One region of the Natranaerobius thermophilus JW/NM-WN-LF genome, then DNA from elsewhere that is predicted to be linked to it. Evidence: riboswitches for the same ligand, from Rfam matches in the RefSeq annotation. Region 1 holds a riboswitch; the other holds the start of a gene.

What was found. A riboswitch is a leader RNA that binds a small molecule or an ion and turns the genes downstream of it on or off. The one in region 1 is predicted to bind cyclic di-GMP.
Region 2: another riboswitch for cyclic di-GMP. It lies ahead of NTHER_RS12420 (glycogen-binding domain-containing protein); the one in region 1 lies ahead of NTHER_RS15330 (methyl-accepting chemotaxis protein).

What each region holds. Positions count from the first base shown of each region.
Region 1 is NC_010718.1:2,301,717-2,316,819, forward strand. It holds gene NTHER_RS11060 (M28 family metallopeptidase) at 1-1,899, opposite strand, end outside; gene NTHER_RS11065 (carboxymuconolactone decarboxylase family protein) at 2,206-2,562, shown strand; gene NTHER_RS11070 (IS6 family transposase) at 2,735-3,796, opposite strand; gene lpdA (dihydrolipoyl dehydrogenase) at 3,922-5,679, shown strand; gene NTHER_RS11080 (sigma-54-dependent Fis family transcriptional regulator) at 5,826-7,610, shown strand; gene NTHER_RS15330 (methyl-accepting chemotaxis protein) at 7,800-9,848, opposite strand; cyclic di-GMP riboswitch class I at 9,943-10,027, opposite strand; gene NTHER_RS15335 (N-acetylmuramoyl-L-alanine amidase) at 10,483-11,778, shown strand; gene NTHER_RS11095 (lipoate--protein ligase) at 11,989-12,978, opposite strand; gene ltrA (group II intron reverse transcriptase/maturase) at 13,570-14,997, opposite strand.
Region 2 is NC_010718.1:2,623,176-2,638,278, reverse strand. It holds gene megL (methionine gamma-lyase) at 1-905, shown strand, start outside; gene NTHER_RS12430 (Na+/H+ antiporter NhaC family protein) at 1,081-2,397, shown strand; gene NTHER_RS12425 (methyl-accepting chemotaxis protein) at 2,948-4,666, opposite strand; cyclic di-GMP riboswitch class I at 4,889-4,981, shown strand; gene NTHER_RS12420 (glycogen-binding domain-containing protein) at 5,067-5,747, shown strand; gene NTHER_RS12415 (hypothetical protein) at 5,747-6,712, shown strand; gene NTHER_RS12410 (sensor domain-containing diguanylate cyclase/phosphohydrolase) at 6,936-8,789, shown strand; gene NTHER_RS12405 (methyl-accepting chemotaxis protein) at 8,782-10,263, shown strand; gene NTHER_RS12400 (cache domain-containing protein) at 10,476-11,180, shown strand; gene NTHER_RS12395 (methyl-accepting chemotaxis protein) at 11,134-12,447, shown strand; gene carB (carbamoyl-phosphate synthase large subunit) at 12,603-15,103, opposite strand, start outside.

The DNA.
Region 1 (15,103 bases):
AGGTAGCACGTATTCTACATAACTAAACTGAAGAAAATTGGGATATAAAGCATTATAGTAGTGTGAATAATTGTTAATCAGTAAATGAACATTACAGAAGTACAGTACAGCTGAAGTTATAATTATTTGAAATCTGGTAATATACCAATTAGAAATTGCTGCGGCTATTACACTGGGAATATAATAAAGCCAGGTCCAGAAAAACATTGCCATTACCGAAGGTATAGCCAAGGCCAACCCGTTAAGCAGTATAAAAGGATCAAGGCTTATCTCCTCTGGCAGCTGCCATGTATTATCGAGCTGATAATGCATGGAGTGAAGAGCCGTAGCAAAGATAAATACAGTTACTACTGCTAAAGTTATTAATACTGATTTTTTAGCATTTTTACCCCTAGTTACAGGAACAGCAATTGCTAGGCCGGCCAGGGGGATTAAGGCAATTGACGCGCCTCCCCGGATTTCCTTTAAAACATCCTGTTCAGTTATAGTCTCAAGGGCAGCTTTATTGTACTCTACCAATGTATTTAGTTCGTCATGCTCTAATTCCAAATCACCGTGTCTTATTTCCAAACCATCTTTATCAGTTTCCAGATTGGGGTCACTTAGTTCGCCTGATAGGGATACTGCAATCATCCCACTATGTCTGAAGACATGATGAGAACCCACCATAGTCTGATGGTCCTTTTCAACATCAATATTAAAGTCATCCCCAACATCAGCCATTTTTCTCATCAATCGAGCTGATGGCATTCTCTCGGCCCTGGGGCTTTCAAAAGTATTTACATGCAACTGTTTTTCACTATTTTCACCGTAAAATATATTTTCTAGATAAATGACTTCTTTTAGTTCCCCGGGAAAAGGTGAATCATCCAAGTATTCCCGGGATCCCATATTACCTAATTGTTCTGCATTAAATGCTGCAAAAACTACAGTTTTATCTGGCTTAAAATCTGACTCTGTTAATTCTCTGATAGTTTCTAGCATAATCGCTTGAGGTATAACACTTTCGGAAACTGCTGGATCATAATTACCTTCTCCATCTCGACCATAACCATCAAGGGAAACTGCTAACATAATGTAACCATCCAATAATTCATCTTTGCCAGGCATTACTCCCATAACATTAGAAGCTGCAGCCTCTTCATCAATTTCTAAGGGGATCTCAACATTTAAGAAACTTTCATCTTGACCTTCCACCAGTTCTTGAAACAGTTTTGGAGTAACTCCAATTTTTATAATACCGCGCGAATGAATAAAAGTTTTTTTCTCCCCAATTTCTAAATTGCGTTCAGATATCATATCCTCCTCTTCAGGGTATATCACAACTTCTGCCCCTTGATGTACCAACCACTTATCCATTTCATATTCATCATAACCCCGTTCTTCAAAATCAGAACCATAATAATCAACCAACACCGCACTTCCTTCTAAATCGTCCCGTATCTCAAACATCTGTTGATATTCTTCAAGATGCTTAAATTCTCCCTGATAATTTCCACCTGCACTATAATCGTCCTTCCGCGGCCGATAATCTGTCCTGTAATCTAGTTCCTTTGTTTCATCTTCTAGTTCGATTTCAAAAGTAGGTTCACCACCCCATCGAACTAGGGGTGTATTAATTTCATGTTGATAGCCTTCAAACCTGGGATATCCCAGGTCTTCTGGTGATTTAAGACCATATTCCTTAAACTTATCTTCCAAGTACTTTACGGTTGTTTCATTTCCCTCAGTACCCACTTTTCTTCCTGCCAATTCTTCATCTATTAAAAAGTCTAAATGATACTCCATGTTATCGTGGTAATTAGTTCCTTCCTCTCCTTTAGCTACAGATGAGTTAGAAACAATTAGTACAGGTATAAAAATAATAGTTATAATTACATAAAATGAAAATTTTCTCATATTATTCCCCCCAGCTATTTTTTTCCATAATAAAGATTTGACTTTATACTACGATGGTATTAGTTTTTTGTCAATAGAATTTTCTGAATGTTTGGGCGCTATAAAGAATGACCTGAATTTTGACACGTGTCAAACCAAACCGTCAGCTAACCGTCTAATATTCGACACATATTTATGTCCCCTCCTGCGGTCCTTCCCATCATAAAGGGATTTCTGCCTTTTACCAGGATTGGCACGAATTTTGCAACTATTTAATAATGATGTTTTTTTATCAAATCTTGATACTAATTTCACTAAGGAGGGGTTATAATGAACGATCCGAAACAATTATTAAACGAATTTATGGAAGGTCTTCAAAGTTTTGAAGATGAGGCACCTGAACAAACTCAGGCATTTATGAACCTATTAGGAGCTTCCTACAAAGATGAAGCTTTATCAAACAAGACAAAGGAATTAATCAGTGTGGCCATCGGTGCTTATAACCGCTGTGAATACTGCATCGCTTTCCACGTTTATAAAGCCCTTGAAGCTGGAGCCACAAAGGAAGAGATTTATGAATCAGCTATGGTTTCTGTTGCTTTCGGTGGTGGACCATCCATGGCTTACTCCGTCACTTTGGTCAAGAAATCAGTAGAAGCATTTTTACCTGAATTTCAAAGCTAATCAACACTGGGTAGCCATCGTGCTACCCAGTACTTTTGCTAATTCATTCCGTTCGTTTTCATGAATTTAAACAAGGTTAGATAATAAGACTTCTAGATACATTATATTGAGTCTGTTAAGTTGTTATGAAAAATAAGCTCATTTGCTCGCAAGATTTCAAAAGATTTGGCAGTCAAGCGGCATTATTACTATGTAAAAGCCAAAAAGTCCTATTACGATTAGAGTAATTAATCCCAGCAACTTGAGCAGGAGTAGACTGATTCAAAACATTGCTTGTCCTAACAAAGTTAAAAGCAAACACAAATACCGCAATCAACTTGTTGGCTGACTGGAAAGAAGCAAATCCTCTGCGTTGCTTAACCCAGCTTTTGAAAATCTGAAAAAAAGATTCAATTAAGTTATTAGAGATATCATCTTGAAAAGACTCGACTCTGATGTGATTAGAGTTTGGAAACAGAACTTTAATTGGAGCATTGTAAGCCCAGTATCTATCTGTAACGATACTATGAGGCTGTCCAAAATGTTTCTTAGCATAGTTCAGCACTTTAAAAGCAGCCTGGCTATCTCTGTAAGGAGATAGATGAAATGCAAGCACAAATCTAGTTTCAGCATCAATAACAGTCCAGGCGTAGAATCTTTTGCCTTTAATTTTAATTACAGTTTCGTCGACATGCCACTCATCAGAAGAGTCAAGATCTATTGGCTTTAGATATCTAGAGATATAAAGAAACAGAGGAGCAAACTTTTTAGTCCAGTCAGCAATAGTAACATGAGATACTTTAATTCCTTCACAATCAATAAGGAACTGTGAGACACCTCTAGTAGAGCTACCATTGATAAAGTACAGGTAAAGAGCTCGAATAACAGTATGAAGAGAATGTCTCATGTTAGAGAAGTCTACTTTGCCGTCAATATCAAGTTGCGAAGGTTCAGGAATACTTTGAGGTTTAGGGACATAGAAAGAATGATTACAGCTTTTGTCCCAACACCTCAAATTAGAATAAAATTCATAGTCGTGATGTAAAAATGTAGCTTTACCGCATTTAGGGCAAGAGGGATATTTACGAGGTTTATTAGGACCTCTTTTATCCCCGCCTTTAGAAAGTGTCTTAGGTGCAAACTGACTAAAACATTCTTGACATTGATACTTTTGATGACCATGATTATCAAAACCAAACCTATAAAACTTGTCAGAGCAGTTATTATTGCATCTAGGGCATACAACTTTAGTCATGGATCAGTCTCCTTTCTCCCGGAGGGTTTTGATTTCTGTCTAAAACTATCTTAACTCCGGGACGGAGACTGATTCAAATATCATATAACTTAACAGAACTATTATATTATACAGGAGGTAGATTTATGGATTTTTTAGTTAAAATTCCAAAATTGAATCAAAAAAGTAACCAAGTCACGGTATATCAATGGTTCATACAAGAAGGGGAAGAGGTCAAATCTGGAGATCCGCTTCTAGAAGTGACATCGGATAAAACCAATGTGCGAGTTGAAGCTGAAGTTAATGGAACAGTAAAAGAGATAATGGTTTCTGAAGGGGAAAAAGCAAAACTCAATCAAGCCGTTTGTAAATTAGAAACAACTGAAACAGTGTCAAAAGATAAGCCTAAAAGTTCACCCAAAGATAAAGATACATCCAAGACTAGTGGTTCAGATGAATCTCAATTTAACTACTTTGGTAGCTTACTTGGCAAAAAAGAACCCGAAAAAGAAAGTAAAGAAGTTGATTTATGTATCTTAGGAGGGGGACCCGGAGGATATACAGCAGCTATCAGAGCTGCCAAAGCAGGTTTATCTGTAGCTCTCGTGGAAAAAGACAATTTAGGAGGAACCTGCTTAAATAGAGGTTGTATACCAACAAAAGCCCTTATCCAATCCGCTAATCTCTTAAGTCAAATAAATTCTGCCGAAAACTTTGGAATTACTACTGATGCGGTAATAGGAGATTTTTCAAAAGCAGTTTCTTATAAAGATAATGTAGTTACTACTCTAAAAGATGGAGTTGCAAATCTGTTAGCCAACAACCAGGTTTCAGTCATTTCTGGTGAAGGACAACTCAAATCATCTACTGAAGTGACAGTTGAAGCTGACAATAAGATAGTAAATATAACAGCTAAAAATATCATTTTAGCAACAGGGTCAAAACCTAAGCTCCCTCCAATTGAAGGAATAGAACACGAAAATGTTTTAACCAGTACAGAATTACTCAATTTAAAGGAATTGCCATCAAAAATGGTAATTATCGGTGGCGGCGTTATCGGTATGGAACTATCATTTATTTTAAATAAATTCGGTGTTGATGTGACTGTAGTAGAAGCAATGGACCATATCCTGCCTTATATGGATAAACAAATTGGTGAAGAAATTAAAATCAGTGCCGAAGAACAAGGCATCAATATTATTACAGGAGCTTTTGCAAAAGAAATTTCTCAAGTTGAAAATGGCGGTCTAATGATCACCTTAACTAAAAATGAAGAACAATTAAAAGTTTTTGGTAACCAAATCCTTGTGGCCATAGGAAGAGATTTCAATACTAAAGCTTTAAATGCAACCGAGCTTGGACTGGACACAACAAAACAAGGTGCTATTCAGGTGGACAAACACCTAAAAACAAGTCTAGACAATGTATATGCCATAGGTGATGTGATTGGAGGTTATCTCCTGGCCCATGAAGCTTCTCATGAAGCCATTGTTGCCGTTGATAATATTCTCGGAATAGAAAAACAGATAAACTACGATAATATACCATCGGCTGTGTTCACTGATCCTGAAGCTGCCCAAGTAGGATTGACTCAAAAAGAGGCCAAAGATATGGGATATCAGGTTAAAACAGCTGAATTCCCCTTTTCTTCCAATGGTAAAGTTTTAACGACGCAGAAGCTGTCCGGATTTAGCAAATTAGTTGTGAATTCTACAGATAACGTAATTTTAGGGGGTAGCCTGGTTGGAGTAGGTGCTACTGAACTCATCCATCAAATTGCAATAGCAGTAACTAATCAATTAACAGTAGAACAGTTAACAAACACAGTTTTTGCTCACCCCACCGTGTCAGAAACAATTTTTGAAAGCTCTTTAGCTTTTTTTGGAGAAGAAATCCATGGTTAATTTTCTAAACCAAAACAGGTATTGATTAAAATTTATCGAATAATAATTATGAATCTATTTACAGTTACGCTGAAAACGAGCATCAACATTAATGAGCATTAACATTAAATTGATCCGATTCACCACTTATAGAGGGGTGTATATTTATGGACTTTTCCAATCTGACAGTTTTAACAGCAGGGGATGCAGTCATTAAAGATATTTCTATTGTTTCACCTAGTGCCACAGTCAAAGAGTTAAATGAAATTATGCTGCTAAAGAAAAAAGAAGAAGTACTGGTGATGGAAAATCAAGCTATAGTCGGTGTGATTACAAAAAACGATTTAGTAAAAAACTTAGCAACAGGAATAAAATGGGATACTGAAGTAAAATATATCATGACACGTAATGTCATCCGCTTTAAAGACCACGAAGATTTAACTGGAGTTCGGGACAACATGCGATTTCACGGTATTAAAAGAGCTCCTGTTTTAAATGAAAATGAGGAATGCCTTGGCTTGATAACTGTCAAATCTATCTGTGACGCATTTTCAAATAGACTGTGGCATGTGGTGGATTACCTGCAAATGGTTTTAAATAATCTCAATGAAGGTGTATTTATTCTCTCGAGTGATGGAGAAGTCCTTTATCAAAATAATGCACTAGCCGGTATTCTAGCAACTCAGTCCGCTCAATCTACTCAGCCCGAGATTCCAAGGGAATTATTACAAAAAATCCAATCCGGAAGTGGAGGAGATTTCGTATACCATCTGAATAACAAAGTTTATTCAGTTAATGTAGCACCTTTTCCATGTAATGAGTCCGAAGAAAATAAATTAGTCACAATCAAGAATGTTACTCACATAACGGAACTCCAAGAACAACTAAGCCGAGCCAATAGTAAACTAAACTATCTGGAAAATACAGTCAGTAAAATTTCTCAAGAGCATTATACTTTTGGTAACATTTTTTCTGTTAGTCCAAAAATGGAACATGTAATTGAACTGGCAAAACAGGTAGCACCAACTAAAGCCACAGTCCTCATAAATGGTGAAAGCGGAACAGGAAAAGAATTACTGGCAAATGCCATTCATCAACACAGTGATAGAAAAGACGCTCCATTGATCACTATTAACTGCGGTGCTATCCCTGAAAATTTAGCTGAAAGTGAGTTCTTCGGATATTGTTCGGGGGCTTTCACAGGGGCAAAAAAAGAAGGTAAACCAGGGGCTTTTGAAATAGCGGATGGAGGGACTTTATTTCTCGATGAAATAGGTGATCTCCCTCTTAATATGCAAGCAAAATTACTAAGAGCACTACAAGAAGGTTCCTTTTACAGAGTAGGAGGGATAGAACCTGTCAGTGTCGATGTCAGAATTATAGCAGCTACTAACCAAAACCTAGAAGAACTGGTTCAGAATAATCAGTTTAGAGAAGACTTATATTATCGAATCAATGTAGCGAATTTAGAACTTCCACCGCTAAGAGAAAAAACCGAAGACATTATGCCCCTAACTAAAAGATTTATAGATCATTTTTCCCAGGTTCACGGAATTGAGATTACAGAAATCGAACAAGCTGTTATGGATACTCTAGAGGAATATCACTGGCCCGGTAATGTAAGGGAATTAAAAAATGTAATAGAAAGACTTGTGATCTTTTCAACACAAGGCAAAATCAGTATCAAAGCGCTCCCCTCTTATCTACATCCAGGGCCAAAATTTGGCAGTCAAGATCAACAACAGTTACATGAACAGCTACACAGACAGCATTCACAGGATGATAATTTCAGTAATAAAAGTAATTCAGAAAGTAAAATTGATGAGCTTGAACGAAAAACCATTCTTGATTCCCTAAAGAAACATTCTTTCAACAAAGCTAAAGTTGCCCGTGAATTAAATATTCCCCGGAGTACACTTTATTATCGCATGAAAGTTTTAAATATAAATTAATACTTTCAAAACCGCATAATTTGTTCACTACCGCATAATTTCACTACCGTATGATTTCACTACCGTATGATTTGTCTCACTGAAGATTTTACATTAATAGCACTACGCAGTATAACAACGCCATAAACATAAATAACTGCAAAAAGGAGCCTTACAATAAGGCTCCTTTAAACATTGGTAGTGGTAGGATTAATACTTAAACTTAGATGCTTCTTCCTGCATGTCCTCGGCCAATTTGGCAAGTTGCTCACTGGCTTTTGCTATTTCATCCATTGAAGCCGTTTGCTCTTCAACTGATGATGATATCTCTTCGGAAGAAGATGAATTTTCTTCTGCAATAGCTGATAAGTCTTGTAAAGCTTCGATAATCTCATTTTTCTGGGTTTGCATGTCACCACCGGTATCTTGAAATTCTTCGGTTTTTTCTTTTATCTTATTTATTCTTTCGGCAATTTCCTCAAACTGTTCTTTGGTTTTACTTACATTTTCCCGCTGATTATTAACCGTTTCTTTGGTCTCTTCCATATTGTTAACTGCACCTTCTGCGTTATCTTTCAGCCCCTTGACTGAGGATAATATTTCTTCGGAGTGTTCGTTGCTGCGTTCAGCCAACTTTCTGATTTCGTCTGCAACTACTGCGAAACCTTTTCCATCTTCTCCGGCTCTCGCCGCCTCTATACTGGCATTTAAAGCCAACAGATTTGTTTGTTCAGCAATATCCTGGATAGTACCACTTACTGACTGGATGGTATCTGCACTTTCTTTTGTTTTATTAACTACTTCCATCATTTTATCCGTTGCTTCATTTACTTTTTGAGTATCTTCAGTCAAATTTTCTACGATTTCAAAGCCTTTTTCTTTATGATTTGTCACATCTTTTGTTATATCAATTAATTCTTGGACACTTTTCTGGTCTTCATCAATTATTTCTCCTAGTCGTTCCGAGTTATTTGAGGTTTGTTCTGTTTTTTCCGCCTGATTAGCTGCACCACTGGCAATATCTTCAACAGCTTTTGATACTTCATTAGCTGCACTAGTATTTTCCTCTGTATTAGCACTTAAATTTTCGGAAGAGGAGGCTACCTCATTGGATTTTTCTTGTAATTTTTTAATTAGAGAGACCACATTGTTTTGCATAGTAGCAAGGGAATTAGTGATTGTCCCAATCTCATCGGATCTATTCATGTATTTGACTGCTTCATGCCCTTCATCAAAGCTAAAATCATAATCGGCTAATTTATTGATTATATGTGTTAAATTTGAAATTGGCTTCGTTAGTAATTGTTTAAAAATAACCATATTTGTCCCGATTAACAATAAAATTATAATTGCTATAGCTGCAACTACTATTTGATTAAAAGTATTAATCGGTTCCCTGATTTCATCCATACTGATCATGCCACCGACATAAAGATCTTCCCACTTTTCAAATGTTATATAATATTCTTCGCCCTCTATATCCATGCTGGTTTCTCCACTTTGATGTTCAAAAATATAATCCTGCAATTCTTGATATGGCATGGGTTGATTAATCATATCTTCATTAGAATGTAGGCTATAAGTACCTTGATCGTTAATTGCAAAGACAAGCCCTTCTTCACCTAACTCTGCATTTTCAGCAATCGATTGCGCCTCTTGATCAACGAATTCGTAAAGCTCTTGCAGTTCATCCACTTCAATACCGATTTGAACGATACCATCTTGATCCTGTCTGGATACTCCTATGTATTGAAACATAGTATCGTCTTGAGCCCTTTCTTCCGCCTCCTGGACAAGGACCGCATCTTCTTGGTCAATTAAATCAAGAAAGGGTTGCGTTTGTTCACTTTCACTAAAATCTAGTCCTATGGCATCTTCAAAACTACTATATTGGATTATGCCTTCTGAATCTGTTACATGAACTTCATCAACTCCTAGCGTTGCCCTTAACTCCTCCATCCCATCCTGGGATAAATAATCTGGATGTTCTTCAATTAATGTTGCTGCAGCCCAGGTGTCATCCAAAAACTGATCTTCCATAATATCCATTAACATTACATTGTTTTGACTGGCAGATGTTAAACCATCAACCACTGATTCCATCTCACTCTCTGCATTGTTAGTCATCAAATCAATTACAAGATCTTCAACATTATTGGATAATGTATACCCCATTACCACAACTGCTAAGACTGTGATAATAATTAAGGGTATTAACATCCTCCACTGCAAACTAAGACCACTGAATAAGTTTCTCATAATTACTCCCCCCCATTTGTGTTTAAATTTTTGCTGATTAAGTATTCCAATAAAATAAAAGCTGCTCCAAAGAAGAGCAGCACAAACCCCTTTCCTTGGCAGCCCGACTGTCTTTATAATAATCGTAAAGACTCGTGGCTTTGCGCCCCCACCTCGCGATAGGTTTGCCTTTATCAAGATTCTATTCTATTAAATAGTCATAAAATAAACTATTTTAGTTAATATTTTAAATTCTAGTTAATTATTATCTTTCCTCTGAGACCTGAGCACTAATTGTCTAATTTTTTCTATTTTTGTCTATTTTTATCGAATTTATGGATGAAAAACTTATAGCTGCCATTATCTTGGTTTTTATAGTAATTACAGGTGATTAGCCATTTGCTCCCGCAAAAGCTAAGAAATGTATTATAATATTTTATAGCCACGTGTTTACATAAAATGTTGTACCAATTTTTCACTGTAATATCACACCCGGGGCCACTTTTTAAGGTTCATAGCTTTAAAACCCCTATGCTCTACCAAACATGGATAGCTCCCCAGTCCCCTGGCGAAAGTTCATTTAATTTCTAACGGACCTTCCAGAGTAAGACCTAATAATTTCAGAAATCAAAATGAGAAAGGAGATTTGTTAAAAATGAATAAAGTTAAGCTAGGCCTTTCTATGTTAGTCTTTCTCACTGTTTTAACTATGGTAAGCGGTGTGTTAGCAGGACAGGAAGTTAAGGTGTTTGTCGATAACGAGGAAATAAACTTTCCAGATCAAAACCCGTACATAGACCAAAACAACAGAACTCAAGTTCCAGTCAGATTTGTCAGTCAAGCTCTAGGAGGATATGTTGAGTGGCATAGTGATAGCCAAGAAATTGAGATAAAATTGGGGGACGATCGATTAATCTTAGAAGTAGGTATCCAAAATTACAGTTTAAATGGACAGGCACTGGATATGGATACAGCTCCATTAATAACCAATCAAGGCCGGACTATGGTTCCACTGAGGTTTGTTAGTGAGGGACTTGGGGCACAAGTTAATTGGGTAGAAGAAGAGAATTCTGTTTATATTTCACAGAGGGAAAATAATCACCAAATTGAAGATCTAGAACAGGCTGAGGTAACCGCTACTACATTAAATGTAAGAACTGGCCCAGGACTAAACCACGCACCAATCCATCAAGTTCATGCTAATGAAACTTATCCAGTATTAGAAGAAGTTTCGTATGAGTACGATAATACTCATCATGAATGGATGAAAATCAATTTACCAGAACACAATGAAGTAGGATGGGTAAGTAGAGACTTTGTAAGATTGGCTGATGATAATGATGGAGTAACCGAGGACACGAACAAGCAAGAGGGACATGAAGGATCACCCTTACAAGGTTTTAAAATAGTTATTGACCCGGGACATGGCGGAACTGACCCTGGAGCAGTTGGGCCTACTGGGCTAACAGAAAAGGAAGTTGCTTTAGATGTATCCCTGAGGGCAAGAGATCTACTTGAGGACTTAGGTGCTGAAACATACCTTACTAGGTATTCTGATATTGATGTAACACTATATGACAGAATCAATTTGGCTAATCAAATTAACGCCGATATTTTCATAAGTGTTCATGCTAATGCAGCATTAAATAGATCTGCCCAAGGAACTGAAACTTATTACTCTTCACAAAGAAGTCTTTACGACTATAACTTGGCAAATAGCCTACAAACAGCTTTAGTAAACAAACTTGGTACAATAGATAGAGGTACTCTGGATAGAAGTTTCTATGTGCTCAGGCACGGAAATATGCCTTCGGCTTTAGTAGAGCTGGCTTTCGTTTCTAATTACTGGGAGGAATCTCTATTAAAAGACAATTATTTTAGACAAAACGCAGCCCAGGCCATTACCGATGGTGTTTATAATTATTTTAAAAGCATCTCTCAAAGTTACTAGCCTACCTCACTTAACACTTAACAGGAAATGGCATAAAATCAACCCTTCATATAGAAGCTGATTAGTTAATAAATTGATGAAATAACAAAACATATTATAAGCGAGGCAAGCTAATTTAGTCTGCCTCGCTTTAGTTTATCGTACTAATTTAGTTAATTTGCACTTTTTTACTTGACCCGATTTACTTAACCAAAAATATTAGCAAACATATTATGTTGTAATAAATTCTGCAAACTCCTCGGGATCAATCCCTTGAAAATAATCTTCCAAGTCAATCTCTTTCTCTTGTAAAGCCTTTTTTAGGCTTTCTTGTTCATAAGTTTGATTACATAAGAAGTTTTCCAGTTCTTCAAGCTCTCTTCTGGTGAAAAAATCACCGTAAATTTTACAGTCTTTAATTTTACCTTTGCGAACATTTAATTTTACATTGATCAAACCACAGGAGAATTTATCAACTTTACTAATTTCAAAAGCCGGGGACTTACCCCAATTCCATTCCCATTTACTAAATTTATTTTCTGCAGCGTCTTCAATTTTCTTAAGCTCTTCTTGACTTAAGACATATTCCTCAACACCTAAAGTATTAGAAATATATTCTAGAAGATAGTTTTTCAACTCATAAATTGACATATCTTGATCCATATAATCTTTAATGTTTGCCACTCTACTTTTAACTGATTTTACCCCTTTTGACTTAATCTTAAGGTCATTTGCCTTTAGAGCTTTGGTTAAATTGGACATTTCGGAGTTAAATAATAAGGTCCCATGGCTTAATATCCTTCCATTGGCATAATACTGGGCGTTTCCTGAAATTTTCTTGCCGTCTACCAGAATATCATTTCGCCCGGAAAGTTCAGCTTTTACCCCTAGTTCATTAAGGGCCTCTATTATCGGTCTCGTAAATTTCTCAAAATTATTAACATCTTCCTTGTCCGCTTTTTGAACAAAAGAAAAATTCAAATTACCTTCATCATGGTAAACTGCCCCGCCGCCAGAAATTCTTCTAGCCACTATGATATCGTGCTCATCAACAAACTCTTTATTAATTTCTTCAATAGTGTTCTGATACTTACCTACGATAATAGATGGTTTGTGAATGTAAAAAAACAAATAGCTGTCTTCCGGTGCTTCATTTATTAAATATTCCTCAAGAGCAAAGTTGTAATACGGTATGTTCCAGTCCGTTTGTATGTATCTCATTTTTCATCCCTCCAGATCTATGCAAGTTTATTATTACTATTATAATAACATTAATTAGTTCAATGTGTTAACGCTTATCAATCACAAGTTATCTCGGTAAATGAATAGCTTAACAAGTCCACTCATTCTCTTCCATTAAAAAGTTCTGTTTTCATCTAAAGAATACTCAATTGCTTGATCAGATTCCGCGTAAGTCAAACAAAAAAAGCCGAGAATGTGAAAATGCTTCAATTGATAATATTACACTATCATCAACTAAATACAACAGCGCCTATCCAAAATAAAAAGTGCTGTACTCCCTACATATATAAATCATAAGAAGTACAGCCCTTAACCTATCTTTGTTCATCTTTAATTAATATACTTTAATAGTTGTCTTCTACCTACCACTCTTTCCATACCTTTCCTGCCAGATCAGAATGAGGTTTTAAAGTCTGTTTACCTGGTTTATTTTTTATGCAATAGCAAAATCAACTAACCGTTAGCTTTTTTAACTCATTAATACTTAATCGAGTAGGAGGTAGATAATTATTTTATCTACCGACCTCTCACACCACCGAGCAAACCGTTCGGTACACGGCGGTTCCTAGTTTACGCTTTAACTTGTCGATAATATTCCGAAAAGAATAGGAAACCAAATCCTTTGATTACATCATTTCCAAGGGATTTGGATAAGACGGGGCTATTGGAAATTCTCCAGTAGCCCTTTCTTGTGTTTGCATATTCCCATGCTTTGTATTTATTGGCTCCAAAGAACTTGAGCATTTTAAATTTTGTTCTCACTTTCTTCCATTGTTTCCAGTAAATCATGCGAATACGCCTTCTCATCCAACTGTCAGTATTTATTAACAGATTCTTCATATCAGCTGGTTTAAAGTAGTTAACCCAACCCATAATGTATCGGCTAAGTTTCTTTGCTCTGGCTTCGTTGCTTATTCCATAACTTCTAGATGTGAGTTCTTTTATTCTCGTTCTCATCTTTGTAACTGATTTAAGATGAACTCTTAATCTGGCTTTTCCTTTATGTCTGTAAAAGCCAAACCCAAGAAATCTTACCTTTCCTACATAGGCAACTACAGTTTTATCTTTATTTACTTTGAGAAATAGTTTATTTTCGATGAAGGGTAGTATGTTCTTCAAGGTGCGTCCGGCACTTCTTCTGCTTTTACAAAAGATTAGCAGGTCGTCCGCATAGCGGACGAATTCGTGCCCCCTTTTCTCAAGTTCTTTATCCAATTCGTGGAGCATTATGTTACTGAGGATAGGGCTAAGAGGCCCGCCCTGGGGCACGCCAACTTCTGTATCCTTATAGGTGTGTTTGATCATTACTCCTGCTCTTAGATATTTGTTGATAAGAGATATTACTCGACCGTCTTTTATTGTCTTAGATAGCACTTCTATCAATTTGCTCTGGTTTACTGTGTCAAAGTATTTCTCCAAGTCCATATCTACTACATATTTGTATCCTTCATTTATGTTTTGTTGACTTTTCTTAATTGCATCATGAGTACTGCGTCCAGGGCGAAAACCATAGCTGTTATCTGAGAATTGCTCCTCATATATTGGAGATAGTACTTGGGCTATTGCTTGTTGGATTACCCTGTCTACCACTGTAGGTATGCCTAATTTTCTTTTCTTCCCATCTTCTTTAGGTATCTCTACCCTTCTGACGGGATTAGGGCGGTATTTACCGTCCAGGACTCTTTGCCTGAGGTGGTCCCCGTTTTCTTTGAGATATTGTAGAAGTTCATCTACTCCCATCCCATCAATCCCGTGAGAGCCTTTGTTGGATTTTATTTTCTTGAATGCTTTATTCATGTTGTCTCTATCCAAAATTTCCTCTAGCAAATTCCCCTTCGACAAGTTTGCATTGGAGATGTTGTTTTCAGTTATCCTTAAAGAACTGTGCACTCCCGCATATCCTTCGTGTTCCGCACTATTCTTCTGCGGTGAGCCTTCTTTGCAGCTTTCGCCTGTCAGAAGTTGGCGGCACTTCATTCCTTTATTGGTAACAGTCATTTACTGATCTCCTCCTAGGTTCATCCCTTCCTTAATGATGTCGACCTCATCAAGTACTATGGAATCTGCTGACTTCTCATGACAAATCTTATTTCAACCGTGGTTC
Region 2 (15,103 bases), 320 kb from region 1:
TTGTGATGAATTTATTAAATTGTGGAGATCATATGGTGGCCTCAGATACACTATATGGCTGTACTCACTCTCTGTTTGACGAGTTGTTACCCAACTGGGGCATTGAAGTAACTTTTGTTGATACCAGTGAGCCTGAAAATATCCGAGCTGCTATTAAAGATAATACAAAGGTGATTTATACTGAAACTCCTGCGAATCCAACTATTTCCATCACTGATCTGGAAGAAGTTGTGAAAATTGCAAAGGAAAAGGACGACATTACAACTGTAGTAGACAACACCTTTATGACTCCTTATCTTCAAAGACCGCTAGAAATGGGAATTGATATCGTAATTCATAGTGCTACCAAGTACCTTGGTGGTCACGGAGATACTGTTGCCGGAATAGTAGTAGGTTTCGAGGAACTGATTGGTGATATAAAAATGACTACAGTAAAAGATTTAGGTGGTATTATTGCACCTTTTGATGCTTTCCTATTGCTCAGAGGAATTAAAACTTTAGCTGTTCGTGTGGACAAGATCTGTGAAAACGCTATGAAGGTAGCCAAGTTCTTAGAAGAACATCCAGCTGTAGAAAGAGTGTACTACCCAGGACTTGAAAGCCATCCTCAACACGAGTTAGCTAAAAAACAAATGGAAGACTTTGGTGGCATTATTGCCTTTGAATTAAAAGGTGGCTTTGAAGCTGGTAAAAACCTACTAAATAATGTAGAGTTGTGTACATTGGCTGTTAGCTTGGGAGATGTGGATACATTGATCCAGCATCCAGCATCCATGACTCATTCTGTAGTTCCACAAGAAGAACGTGAAAAAGCAGGTATTACCGATGGTATGGTAAGGGTTTCCGTAGGAATTGAAGATGTAGATGATATTATCGAAGACCTAAAACAAGGAATGGAACAGTAATTTAGAAAGAAACCCTTAGAAATATCATCAAACTACAAAACCAAGGGGCTGAGGGATAATTATTTATTGCAATTCCCTCAGCGCCTCCCTACATTACATTGTTAACCCATCTGAAGAAATTGGTAAGAAAATTACAAAACTACTGACAATGAAGATTTAAAGGGGGATCACCTAGATGGATCAAAAAGAAATTAAACCGAATGGTTGGGCATTAATACCCTTATTTGTGTTTTTATTTTTGTATTTAGGTGTAGGACTGTTTCTGACTTATTTAGGAGTTGAAATGGCCTTTTACGAATTTCCTGCACCTATTGCAGCATTGATTGGTATTGTAGTAGCAGTATTTATGGCAAGAGGTACAATTGATGAACGGATCAAGACTTTTATTAACGGGGCCGGTGAAGAAGGTATTGTGATTATGTGTATGATTTATTTGCTGGCCGGTGCCTTTTCAGCAGTAGTAGAAGGTATGGGAGGCGTTGAATCTACTGTTAATCTAGGGCTTACTATGGTGCCTGCTCGCCTGTTGCTACCTGGTTTATTCTTGATAAGTGCTTTTATATCCCTGGCCATGGGAACTTCAATGGGAACTATCGGTGCAGTTGCGCCAATTGCCGTTGGCTTGGGTCCCGAAATTGGAGTTTCTATGCCGGTCATGATGGGAATTGTGATTGGTGGTGCCATGTTTGGTGACAATTTGTCAATTATATCCGATACAACAATTGCCGCTACTCAGACCCAGGGAGTTAAAATGAAAGATAAGTTTAAAATGAACTTTTTGATTGTACTCCCTGCCGCTATTATATCTTTGATTATTTTACTATTTGTCGGTGATGTTGCTGCTTTAGATGGAGATTATCCCTTTGAAATTATTAAGGTTTTACCCTATATATTTGTACTTGTCTTTGCTTTGATGGGTGTAAATGTTTTTGTTGTTCTGTTTTTAGGTTTGGTATTGGCTGGGCTAATTGGAGTTGTTTACGGAGATTTTACAGCTTTAGAACTGTCTCAAGCCGCATATCAAGGTTTTACTGATATGAACGAAGTTTTCTTCTTGTCATTGTTTGCTGGTGGACTGGCTGCCATGATACGAAAAGAAGGTGGACTGGCCTTTTTGGTCGATCAAATATCAAGGCGGGTCAAAACTCGAAAAGGGGCAGAGCTGGGGATTGGTGCTTTATCAGCAGCTGCCGACATTTGTACTGCCAATAACACTGTTGCAATTATAATCAGTGGACCTTTGGCGAAGAATATTGCTTTAGAAAATGGTGTTGATCTGCGAAGAAGTGCTAGTATGCTGGATATTTTTGCATCAGTAACCCAGGGAATGCTTCCCTATGGGGCTCAAATCTTGCTGGCAGGTTCACTTGCTGGAATTTCGCCACTCACAATAATCCCGAACTTGCACTACAATTTCTTAATGCTCGGTTGTGTGCTTTTGGCAATATATTTAGGTATACCTAATTTGAAACCTTCAGAAGATAGCGCTTAGTGAACACCTACAGACTAAGTTAACGAATACAGCATTTAGCTAGCGAATTACATTTAATTAGCGTATACAGTTGATTAACTTGGTATAACTTGTATAAATCAATGAGTTACAACAGAGAAAAGGAATTTTAAGAGCAATAAGTCCGTACTAAAAGAAAATTAGTGCGGACTTATTATAGTGCCAGGTAAAAACGAATCTACTTATAAAAAGGAGGCATTTTAAGATGTCGAATTTAATAAATAGTTATCTAAATAAGAAAAAATTAACAAAACGCATATTATATTAATCGGAATTGCTTTGTTTTTAATGATAATGTTAATTATTTACACAAAATTATGTGCACTCCCATTCTGAATAAGTCTAGGAACATAATCTAATTTATTAACATATTTAAATGTTTGTTAAGGGTTTGTAGCCTTTTATGTAGATTGGGCTGTTCAATTAACTTTGAACAGCCCAATTAAATGTAAGTGTCATCATTCTTATTCCTACGGCACACATAAAATCGGAGCACGGAGAAAAGACCGTCAATATCGCAATATGAGTCTTATTAATACGAAAACTTATTTATTTCTTCTTGCATTTCTTCAGCTAATTTTGTCAATTGTTCACTGGCTGAAGCGATTTCATCCATACTTGCAGTTTGTTCTTCCACAGTTGATGAAATTTCTTCAGTACTTGATGAGTTTTCTTCAGCTATTGAAGACAGGTCTTGTAGTGCGTTTATAATCTCTTGTTTCTTATTATTCATTTCTTTTCCAAATTCATTGAGTTCGGATAACTGACTTTCTACTCCTTCTATGGCATTAGAAATTCCATCGAACTTGGAACCGGTTTCTTCCACATAAACACTTTGTTCTTTTATTATTTGCTTTACATTTTCCATTGTTTTAACTGCATCATTTGCCTGTTTATTTAACCCATCGATATTGTTCAAGATATTTTCTGAGTATTCATTTGACTTTTCTGCAAGTTGTCTAATTTCGTTAGCTACCACTGCAAAACCTTGTCCATGCTCGCCTGCCCGAGCAGCTTCAATACTGGCGTTAAGGGCTAATAAGTTTGTTTGCTCAGCTATATCTGTTATGTGACTACTTGCTTCTTTAATCTCTTGGGTTCTTGAGTGAGTTTTTTCAATTACTTCTGTGATTTCTTTGATGGCACTGTTAGTCTCATTTGTTTTTTCGTGCAAGTTTTTAACTGCTTCAGTACCCTCTTCTTTTTTATTGGTTACTTCTTCAATAGCTTGATTTAAACTATCTACACAGCTCTGTTCTTTTTCAATGATTTTTCCAAGTTCTTCAGTAACATTAGAGCTTTGATCTGTTTTCTCGGCTTGGCTGGTGGCACCTTGAGCAATTTCTTCTACTGCCTTTGAAACTTCATTAGCTGCACTGGTATTTTCTTCGGCGTTTGCACTTAATTCCTCTGCCGAGGAAGTGACCTGGTTTGATTTATCATTAATATTTTTAATCAACTGTACAACTGCTTCTTGCATGTTCATCATGGCTTTAGCCATTTTACCTATTTCATCTGAACGTTTTAAATAACTATTAGTATTATCTTCTTCACTTGATGATAAATCTAATGTGGAAAATTTATCTAACAAAGAGGTCAACCCTTTAATTGGCTTAACAATTTTATTGATTGCAATATAAAAGAGTATTAAGGCGATAATAATTATTATGGAAGAGAAAAAAATAAAACTCATATTTCCTTGATTGATCAAGTTATTGACATCATCAATGGGCACACCTGTGAACCAAATACCGATTTCTTCACCTTCGGGATTTTCTATAGGAGAATACATAACTTCATGGGGGGTTCCTAAAATTTCTATTTGACCAGTAAACCGTTCTCCTTCTTCCAAAACAGTCTGGGATACTTCTTCATCAACTTGAGTTCCGATTGCCCTTTCTCCTTCACTATCTGTAAGATTACTAGCCACACTGGTGTCACCTTTGAAAATAGTTGCTACAGATCCGGTACTTTCTTGGATATTATCTAAAGTTCCTGTCATTTCATCTGCAGTTACATTTCCTTTATATAATTCGTCTCCTAATATATGCCAATTTCCGCTAAAGTTGTTTTCAACGACTCTTAGTCCCATCTCATGGTCTCCCTCTAATTTATCATTAACTGTGGTTTCTACTATATCTTCGATAGTATAGTTATTTAATAGTATTAGGGCAACTACCATAATAATTGTCAAGGCTACGACTCCTGATATTAACCTGTTCTTAATACTTCTTTGGACTAACTTTTTCATATTTTTCCTCCCTCCTTATAATTTGGTATATATTGTCTAATATTGTCTGGTAATATTGTACTTTAACTTTAAAATTATTTCTATAAAACTTTTCTCTTATGTTTTATAGAGTAGTGTGGAAAAATAATACAATAGTCCTAAAGGATTTTGTCTATTTAACTAGAAAGTTAATAATAACAGAACCAATATTACAATATTTTAATTTAAAATACTATAATTCTTTCTTGAAAATGGCAAACCTGCCGTGAGGTGGGGGCGCAAAGCCACGAGTCTTTTGTTGACAAAACGTCAATAAAAGACAGTCGGGTTGCCAAGGAAGAAGTAAGCAGAAGCTACTTCTTCGTGAAGTAGCTTTTTTTAACCTAAACTCTCAAAGAAGTAATTCTAAGGAAGTGATAATGTGGAAGTTACTTTAAGTTTAGATAAAGATCCCAATATTCCGATAGAATATGTTGAAATAATCGGAAATTTCACTAAATATCAAAATAGTTTGCTAATGGAAGAAGATAAAGACTGTTGGTTAAAAACGATAAAACTGCCACCGGGTGAACATTTGTATGCCTTTTTAATAAATGGAAATTTGAGACTTAATGATCCTAAAGCTAATATTTATATGCTAGACAACGATGATCAGATTTGGTCAGTCATAATAATCAATGAACGAGGGGAAAGGTTGTACAATAACCAAAAATATAGTGTCCATATTGAAGAGTATAAATTATCCTCAGTAATGTCCGAAAAACCAATAAAGAATCATAAAAGGCAGTATGATAGATTTTTGGATCAAAAAATTGTTGCCAGGTTTTTGTTTACACAAGTTACTGGACTTCATTCGATTACTACAGCATGGTATACACCTCAAGGAAATTTATTTCAAGTTAGTGAAAACTATCTTATTGAAACTAATTCTAAAGAAACTCAAACAAAGATGTTGTGGTTTTGGTTAGATTTGAGAAATTCAAAGCATCAACTACCCTGCGGGTTATGGACTTTAAAATTGTTTGTGGATGGAGCATTTATTTTAGAAGATAAATTTCAATTATTAGAAAAAGGTTATTATTCTATAAGGGGGGATGTTTAATGACTATTATTGAAGGAGGAGGTAGGTTAACAGGGTTAGTTACAGAGAGAATTCAATCAATCCAGCCCCAACAAACTCAAGAATCAAAATCAACAGATAAACAGGTTGATGATCAGCAAAATACACAAGCAAAAGAAATTCAAAAAACACAAGAAGAGGTAGAAACTAAAGATACGAAGACTAATCAAGAAGACAAAGGAGTTATCGATACAATTACTACTCGTGTTAGAGAAGGGGTTGAAACAGCTGCTGATACTGCTAGAGAAACTGTAAAAACAGCAGTATCGGTAGGAGAACAGGTTAAAGATGGCATAGTTCAAATTGGAGAAACTGTTCAGGAAACAACGCAAGAAGTTACAGAAACTATTCAGGAAACTAGAGACAATGTTAAAACTGAAGTAAATAAGACAGCAGAACAAGTTGAACACAGTTATGATGAGATAAGGGAAAGTGCTACAGAAATACGAGATGTTGCTGGTGAAATGAGAAGTTCAGCTAGAGATATAGCTTCAACGGGGGTAGAAACTGCAGTTACTGTTGGTAAAGATGTTGCCAAAACTGCAGGAGCCGTAGCTCGAGGAGTAAATCATGTGGCAGAAGGCTTTAAAGAGGGGGATGGTGTTGTAGATAGAGCCGTCGGGGTTTACCAAGGATTCCAAGAGTTTTCAGAAGTTAAAGAACCATTTAATAGAATTCCTGATACAATTAGCAGTGGACATGCCGAAATAGAGAATCATATTGAGGATATTGAAAGTAATTACGAGATAGTTAGAAACGAAGGGGAAAATGTTAAAGAAAATACAGTTTCTATTGGAGAAGATATAACCCAAACTGCTTCAACAATCAAAGAGGAAATGGTTTCTGGTGGACAGGAATTTGCTTCAAATATTCAGCAAGGAGCTGAAGATGTCTATCAAATAGTCTCGGGAAATATAGGCGGCTCTTTCTTGTCACAAAAAGCTTGATTGATATCTTATGATTTTAACCAATATTGTTCAACCTGATTCGGATTATTCGGGTCAGGTTTTTTTTTGACTGTATGATGCTAATTTAAACTTTAGTAAGAATATTAACAAGTATTAATATTTTAGAAAATAAATGTTATAATAAATTTATGGGAATTTTCGACAAATTTTAACAAAAAATTATTGATTTAGTAAGATTTATACGTGGGGGGGGGCTTAGTATATGAACGACTTAAAAAGCGATGTTAATAGAATTACTGACCACATAAATAAAGAATTGAAAGTAAAAGAACAGGCTATAAATTCGTCCATTAATGCCATTGCCTTTACGGATTTGGAAGGATATATCACTTATGTCAATCAATCCTTTTTAGATTTGTGGGGGTATGAAGAAGAACAAGAAATTTTAGGCCGGTCCGCTCTGGAGTTTTGGAAAAACATTGACAAAACCCAAAAGATTTTGGATGAGCTTTTTGAAAAGGGGACTTGGGTTGGCGAATTGATTGCCCGAAAAAAAGATGGAGAATTGTTTGATGTTCACTTGTCTGCCTCTTTAGTTGAGGATGAGCAGGGCAAGCCTTTAAAATTAGTGGGTTCTTTTATAGATATTAGTAAGCAAAAACGGGCAGAGGACAAGCTTCTTCGGGAAAAGGCTAGGTATCAGGCTTTAATAGAAGAGCAGTTAGAGCTGGTGTGCAGGTGGCTTCCTGATACCACTTTAACCTTTGTTAACAAATCTTATTGTAATTTTTTTGGTCAGACAAAACATGATTTGCTGGGAAAAAAGTGGATAGAGTTTGTCCCTGAGCAGGAAAGAGATAAAGTTTGGCAAAAATATCAAAACCTTACGAATAACCCCAGGGTTCTTTCATACGAACATCAGGTTACCGGTGCCGATGGGAAAGCTTATTGGCAGCACTGGATTGATTGCCCTATTTTTAATGACATGGGTGAGCTAGTTGAATTTCAGTCAGTAGCCCGAGATGTTACTGTACGCAGAAATAAGGATGAAAAAATTCAGTACTTAAGTTTTCACGATAGTTTAACTGGACTGTATAATCGTGCTTATTTAGAAGGTGAACTAACTCGCTTGGATGGTGAAACCCGAAAAGGAAGTAGCAGTTATTTCCCTATTAGTGTGATAATGGCAGATTTAAATGGACTTAAAATGATTAATGATTCTTACGGCCATCATGTTGGTGATGAAATGTTACTAAAGGTAGCTCAGATTTTGCATGAATCATGTGATGAATCATCTCGTAAAAAAGCTGAAATTGCCAGGTGGGGAGGAGATGAGTTTGTAATCCTACTCCCGGATATTACGGATGAAGAAGCTAGGGACATATGTAAGGTAATAAATTATAAATGCAAGGGTACTTATGTGAAAAACATCCCCCTCTCTCTGGCAGTGGGTACGGCAACTAAAGAGAGTATTCAGGAGGACATGATGGAAGTTCTTACTAGGGCAGAAAATGATATGTACAAGTTAAAACTGGCCGAGAGCCGAAGTGCCCGAAGCGATGTTGTGAATGCCCTCTTAAAAGCCTTAGAAGCCAAGAGCTTTGAAACAGAAAGCCATGCCCGGCGCATGTTGATGATGGCACGAGAAATTGGCAAACAAATTGGTTTATCTCATTCAGAACTGAACCGGCTAAACCTTTTGATAACCCTCCACGATATCGGTAAAATCAATATCCCTGAAGAAGTGCTTACTAAAAATGGGACATTAAATGAAGACGAGTGGACAATCATGAAAAAACATCCCGAGATAGGTTACAGAATTGCTATAGCTACTGAAGAATTTGCTCATGTTGCCGAAGAAATCCTGTCCCATCATGAACACTGGGATGGTTCAGGTTATCCCAGGGGATTATCAGGGGAGGAGATCCCCCTTCTGGCCAGAATTGCTGCCATTGCCGATGCTTATGAAGTGATGAGTAATGGTAGGCCTTACAAAGAGCCAATGGGTGAAAAAGAAATTGTCGCTGAATTTAAGCGATGTGCGGGAACTCAGTTTGATCCAAAATTGGTTGAAATATTTCTAGAGCTATTGAGGGGGGGTAACATTAATGAATAATTTAGACAAGAAAGCTAATTTATTCACAGTGGTTTTGGTAGTTGTTTTTTCAACATTTTACATCATGGGACATGTGGCTTCATACTTTGAGGGTGATCGGAGTAATGAAGAAATAATTATATTAATTGGAGTAACATTAATAACTTTAGTTATAGTGGGTATCAGGTTTTTTTTAAATAGTAACGACTTATATATAAGATATATTGCCTTGATAGGAATTTTAGCTTTGTATGTAATTACAAATTATTTTGGCTTATACAGTATTACTTTTATGACCTTGTGTCCGGTATTATTAATAGCTGTTGTATATCAAGATAGGAAGTATGCTTTAATTTCTGGTACTTTATCTGCAGTAATATTGATTTTCTATTACTTTTACAATCAATATAATACGCAAACATCGGCAGAATTAATAACTGCTATACTAACTATGGTAGCGTTTCTAATAGGAATATTTTTTGTCACTAAAATTGCCAGCGAATCTAAAAGTGAACTTGACATAGCTGTTAAAAGCCAACAGGAAAAAACTGAAGACTTAACTAGGGTGGTAGAAAAAATTGATAACACAAGCGATAGTGCCCAAGAAATTTCTCAAAAAGTTAATAGCTACATAAGTGATGTTTCAACTGCCATGGGTGAAGTGAGTTCTGGTATTGATGAGGTAGCCCAGGGAGCCCAAGAAAATGCTAGTACAATTAGCGAAACCAAAAAAGCAGTTGAAGATATATCTAAGTCTGCTCAGAGTGTGGCGGAATCGTCGGAAACCATTGCCGATAAAAGTTCGACCGTAAGATCAAATGTAGAGACTTCTAAAAGCTATGCGGAAGAAACTTTTAACCAAATGCAGGTGGTTAACCAGGGAAGAGAAGCTACTTTAGAGAAAACTCAAAAAACTGTGGATTCAATTGATAAGGTTAGAGAATTTGTTGATAAGATTGATGAAATTTCCGAGCAAACCAATCTATTATCACTGAATGCATCAATTGAAGCGGCCAGAGCCGGTGAAGATGGCAAAGGCTTTGGTGTGGTTGCCGATGAAATCAGAAAACTGGCTGAACAATCAGCACAGGCCACTGACGAAATTAGAGAAATAACCAATGAAATTGTTCAAAACTCCCATGAGGCCAAAGAAGCCACTGAAAGTGCTGAAGAGCCAGTAAATAAGGCTTTGGATCTATCTCAAAGTGTTAAAGAGAAAATGGAGGAAGTGGTTAATTCAATCCATGAACTAGATATAGAAATTCAGAGTGTGGCATCAAGTGCAGAGGAGCAATCGGCGTCAATAGAAGAAGTTGAAGCTTCTATGGACAATATTAGTTCAACTTTAGAGCAAACATCTTCAAATACCGAAGAAATCAATGCATCTACCCAGGAACAGGCAAGTAATGTGGAAAACATTAAAGATGATATTCAAAATCTAGAAGCAGTCATATCAGATCTATCCCAGTTGTCAAAAAGTATGGATGTTAAGTGAAAAGTAATTAAAAATTATATCTATTAACTAAAATTTAATTGAACTTGTGAAATTAATAAGTGTCTAAACTAGCAAACAGGCTTCTATTTGATCAGAAGCCTGTTTTTTGTAAAAACAATATTTGTTATTAATTGGGTTTTTATGGTATAATCAATTCACTTCTTAATTTAGACAAATTTAGACAAATTTCATAAAGGAATGGGGGGACCGTTGTGTTAAAAAAGTTGAAACTTAGTCATAAGTTGTTTATGATGTTTATTATAGGGATTATGATTCCTATAATAGGTCTATCTTTTGTAGTTGTGACTAATACACTTCCATCTTTGAGAGGGTATGTTAGAGGTGAAATAGAAAGTCAAGTTCATTTAGCAAATGAAGAAATAATGGAAGTAGTTGATGAAACAGCAATTTTGGTAGAAAGTCTTGCCAACTCACAAACAGAAATAGATTATGATGAACAAGAATTAAGAAATATGTATAGCAATATTTTGGATATGGATAATTATGAACATATTATGAATGTTTATGTAGGATCAGAAGATGGGGAAATGTTAATAGAACCAGAACAGGATTTAGGAGAAGATTACGACCCAAGAGAAAGGGTCTGGTACGAAGGGGCTATGCAAGATGGTGAAACTTTCATAACAGAACCATATGAAGATGCTGGAAGTGGAGACTATACCGTGACAGTGTCATATCCTTTAGAAGACAGTGTTGTAGGAGCTGATATTAATTTAGGATTTTTATCTGAGTACATACGTGAAATCAGTGAAGAGTATGTTGGCTCTGTATATATTGTTGATAGAGGTGGAACTATAGCTGCTGGTACAGAAGGAGAATCTAATAATGATAGAATAGAGACGTTAGTTGATGATTATTTGGAGAAGAGTATGGGAAGAAAAAGACAAGGTCATTGACACAGATGATCATTATCTAGGCAGTTTGTATCTTGAAGAATTGGACTGGGTTTTATTTTATGATGTTCCCCATGAAGCTGTTTTAGGGGATGTTGAGTTCACTCAGGCCGTAATAATGACTGCTCTGATATTAACAGTACTAATAGCTTTAATAATGTCTTATTTTGTCAATAGGGTAGCTGGAAAACCAATTGCAGAACTTACAGAGCTTATTAGCCGATTAGGTGACTATGATTTCACCTATAATGATGATGCTGAATCAATGAAATATCTAAAGAGAGGCGACGAGATTGGCGATATAACCAGAGCCGTGACAGGTATGCGACAAAATGTAGCAGAATTACTTCAGGGAATTGAACAAAAATCAGAACAAGTGGCTTCTTCCTCTCAAGAATTAACTGCTAACAGCTCAGAAAATACCAATGCTGCCAATGAAGTTTCCCGGGCAGTTGAAGATATTGCCAGTGGAGCAAGTAATCAGGCTGAAAGTACAGAACAGGCTTCGGCCAGTACTGAGGAATTGGGCAAAATTGTGGAGAAAGAACAAGCCCATGTCAGGCAGTTAAATGAAGTTGTTGAAGAAGTAACTGAATTGAAAAATCAGGGTTCACAAGCCGTTGAACAGTTGACAAGCAAGACTGAAGAGAGTAATTCTTCAGCACAAAACATAGCTAGAATCATCAATGAAACTAAAAATAGCGCCGATAACATTGAAAAAGCCAGTAATACCATTAGAGATATTGCAGAACAGACCAATTTACTGGCATTAAATGCCAGTATTGAAGCAGCCAGGGCGGGTGAAGCAGGATCAGGTTTTTCCGTGGTGGCCAATGAAATCAGGAACCTGGCGGAGAACTCCAATAAATATTCAGAGGAGATTTCACAAATAGTTGCCGATTTAATGGATAAATCTAATACTGCCGTTAAAACAATGGATGAAGTTAGTGGAACAGTCAAAGAACAGACCGAATACGTGAAAGCAGCCGATGCAAAATTTGAAGGAATTGCAGAGGGTATCGAAAAGGTTAGACAAGTTGTTGAAAGTTTAAATGAAACCGGGTCACAGATGCAGGAAAAGAAACAAGAAATCATAGATACTCTTCAGAGTTTATCGGCTATAGCTCAGGAGAATTCCTCCAGTACTGAAGAGATATCTTCATCGGTTGAGGAACAGACGGCGTCCATGGAAGAAATAGCTCGTTCTAGTGAGCATTTATCCAAGTTAGCCCAGGAAATGCAAGAAGAAGCCTCTAAATTTAAATACTAATTGGAGAATTCGTCACGCACTCTCGTGCCTTTAGTTATGAGAGGTTCACACAGGATGAACTGGATTTAAGACATTAAGATAAGCCCCGGGGCATATCACATGTAGCTAATAGCTCTTATTGATATGCTTCCCGGGGCTTTTGTGTTTAGGGTGTTTTAGTTAGATAATTCTTTTAGATAATCTTGCAGGGACTTAACTTGTTTAGATTCGCCTCTATCCAGGGATTCCATGGCTGTCAATAGCGCACTGGCTGTATCCAGGGAGGTGAGACAGGGAATTCCGTTTTCCACAGCTGCCCTTCTGATTTTAAAACCATCCCTGGCTGGTTCTTTGCCGATTGTAAAGGTGTTGATTACGTAGTTTATTTGTCCTTCTCTAATTAAGTCAATAATATTGGGGCTTTCATCAACTATTTTGGGAACCTGTTCTACATCTATTCCCTGGTTGCGTAAAAACTCTGCAGTTCCAGAAGTGGCAAAGATTTTTAAGCCCAGCTTTTGAAATCTCTCTACTAGGGGACGAACTGCTTCTTTATCTCGATCGGCTACTGTTACTAAGACACCGCCGTTCAGGTTGATACTGAATCCACTGGCCAGCATGGCTTTATACAATGCGGTGTTCAAATCGTAGTCAATTCCCATAACTTCACCAGTAGATTTCATTTCAGGTCCCAGGCTGGTATCAACTCTGGTTAGCTTGGCAAAGGAAAATACAGGAGCTTTCACTGCATAGTAATCAGGTTCAGGCATTAAGCCGGGTTTATAGCCTTGATCTTGGAAACTTTGTCCCATCATGGCCTTGGTAGCTATTTTAACCATGGGTATTCCCGTGATTTTGCTGATAAAGGGGACAGTTCTGGAGGCTCTGGGGTTTACTTCGATGACGTAAACTTTTCCGTTGTATACCACATATTGAATGTTAATAATTCCTTTAATATTCAATCCTTTTGCTAGAGCTTCGGTGTAGCTGACGATTTTATCCCGAGTGATCTCATCCAGGGACTTGGCAGGGAACATGGCCATACTGTCACCGGAGTGTACACCTGCACGCTCGATATGTTCCATGATACCTGGGATGATTACGTCTTGACCGTCACACACAGCATCGATTTCAATTTCCATGCCTTGGAGGAATTGATCTATTAACACTGGATACTCTGGTGAAACTTCTACAGCCCAGGTCATATAAGTTTCCAGATCTTCGGGGGTGTAAACCACTTCCATGGCTCGACCACCCAGGACATAAGAAGGCCTTACTACTAGGGGATATCCTAGTTCATCAGCTATTTCTTTTGCTTCTTTGGTAGAAGTTGCCGTTTTACCTTTAGGTCGGTCAATTCCCAGTTTATTCAGAAGCTGATCAAATTTATCTCTGTTTTCTGCCCTATCCATATCTGAAACACTTGTTCCTAAAACTTCAGCACCGTCATTTGCTAAAGGTCTAGCCAGATTAACTGCTGTTTGACCTCCAAATTGGGTGATAACTCCCTGGGGCTTTTCCTGGGCAATGACGCTATTTACATCTTCAGTGAACAAGGGTTCAAAGTAAAGTCTATCTGAAATATTGAAATCAGTACTGACTGTTTCCGGGTTATTATTGATGATAAGGGATTCGTAACCCAAATCCTTTAAGGCCATGACGGAATGAACGGAACAGTAATCAAATTCTACACCCTGGCCGATTCGGATAGGGCCTGCTCCTAAGACCAGTACTCGTTTGTCGTGGGTCGGTTCAGAAGGAGGTATAGCTTCATTTTCTTCATTATAAGCCGAGTAGTAATAAGGGGTATTGGCTTCAAACTCTCCTGCACAAGTGTCCACCATTTTATATGCAGGTGTAATATTGTGTTGCAACCTGATATTTTTAATCTGTTCTTCAGTTAAACCTGTACTTGCGCTGATCATGGTATCTGAAAGTCCAGCTTCCTTGGCTTCTGATAGGAGTTGTAGCTGCTGGTTCGAGCTCGAAATCTTTTTTTCTACCAACTTTTCTTCTATTTCTTCAACATTTTTTTCATCTGATTCTGCTTTGAATTGACTCTCTAACTGGGAGAATTCCAATTCGTAAGACACGATGTTTTTTAACTTTTGTAAAAAGAACATATCAATTGAAGTCAAATCGTGTATATCTTGTAATGAAATTTGCTTTCTAATGGCTTGTAATAGCCAGAACATCCTTTCATCGGTTTGTTTTCCGAGTTGCTTTAAAATCTCTTCTTGTCTAAGTTCTTTGTCTACTTCTTGAATGCTTTGATGTAGATCGTCCAAATCAATTTCAAGGGAGCGGAGGGCTTTTAAGAAAGCATTTTCAAAATTTCTCCCAATTGACATGACCTCTCCCGTTGCTTTCATTTGGGTTCCCAGTTGCCTGTCGGCCAGGTCAAACTTATCAAAGGGAAAGCGAGGCAGTTTTAAGACCACGTAATCCAGGGAAGGTTCGAAACATGCCGAGGTTTTTCCTGTTACCTGATTGTAGATTTCGTCTAAGCTATAACCAATGGCTATTTTAGAGGCCACTCGAGCGATAGGGTAACCTGTAGCTTTAGAAGCCAAGGCACTGGACCTGCTTACCCTAGGATTTACTTCGATAACGTAGTAATCATTGCTGTGGGGGTCTAGGGCAAACTGGATATTGCAGCCACCTTCAATTTGTAATT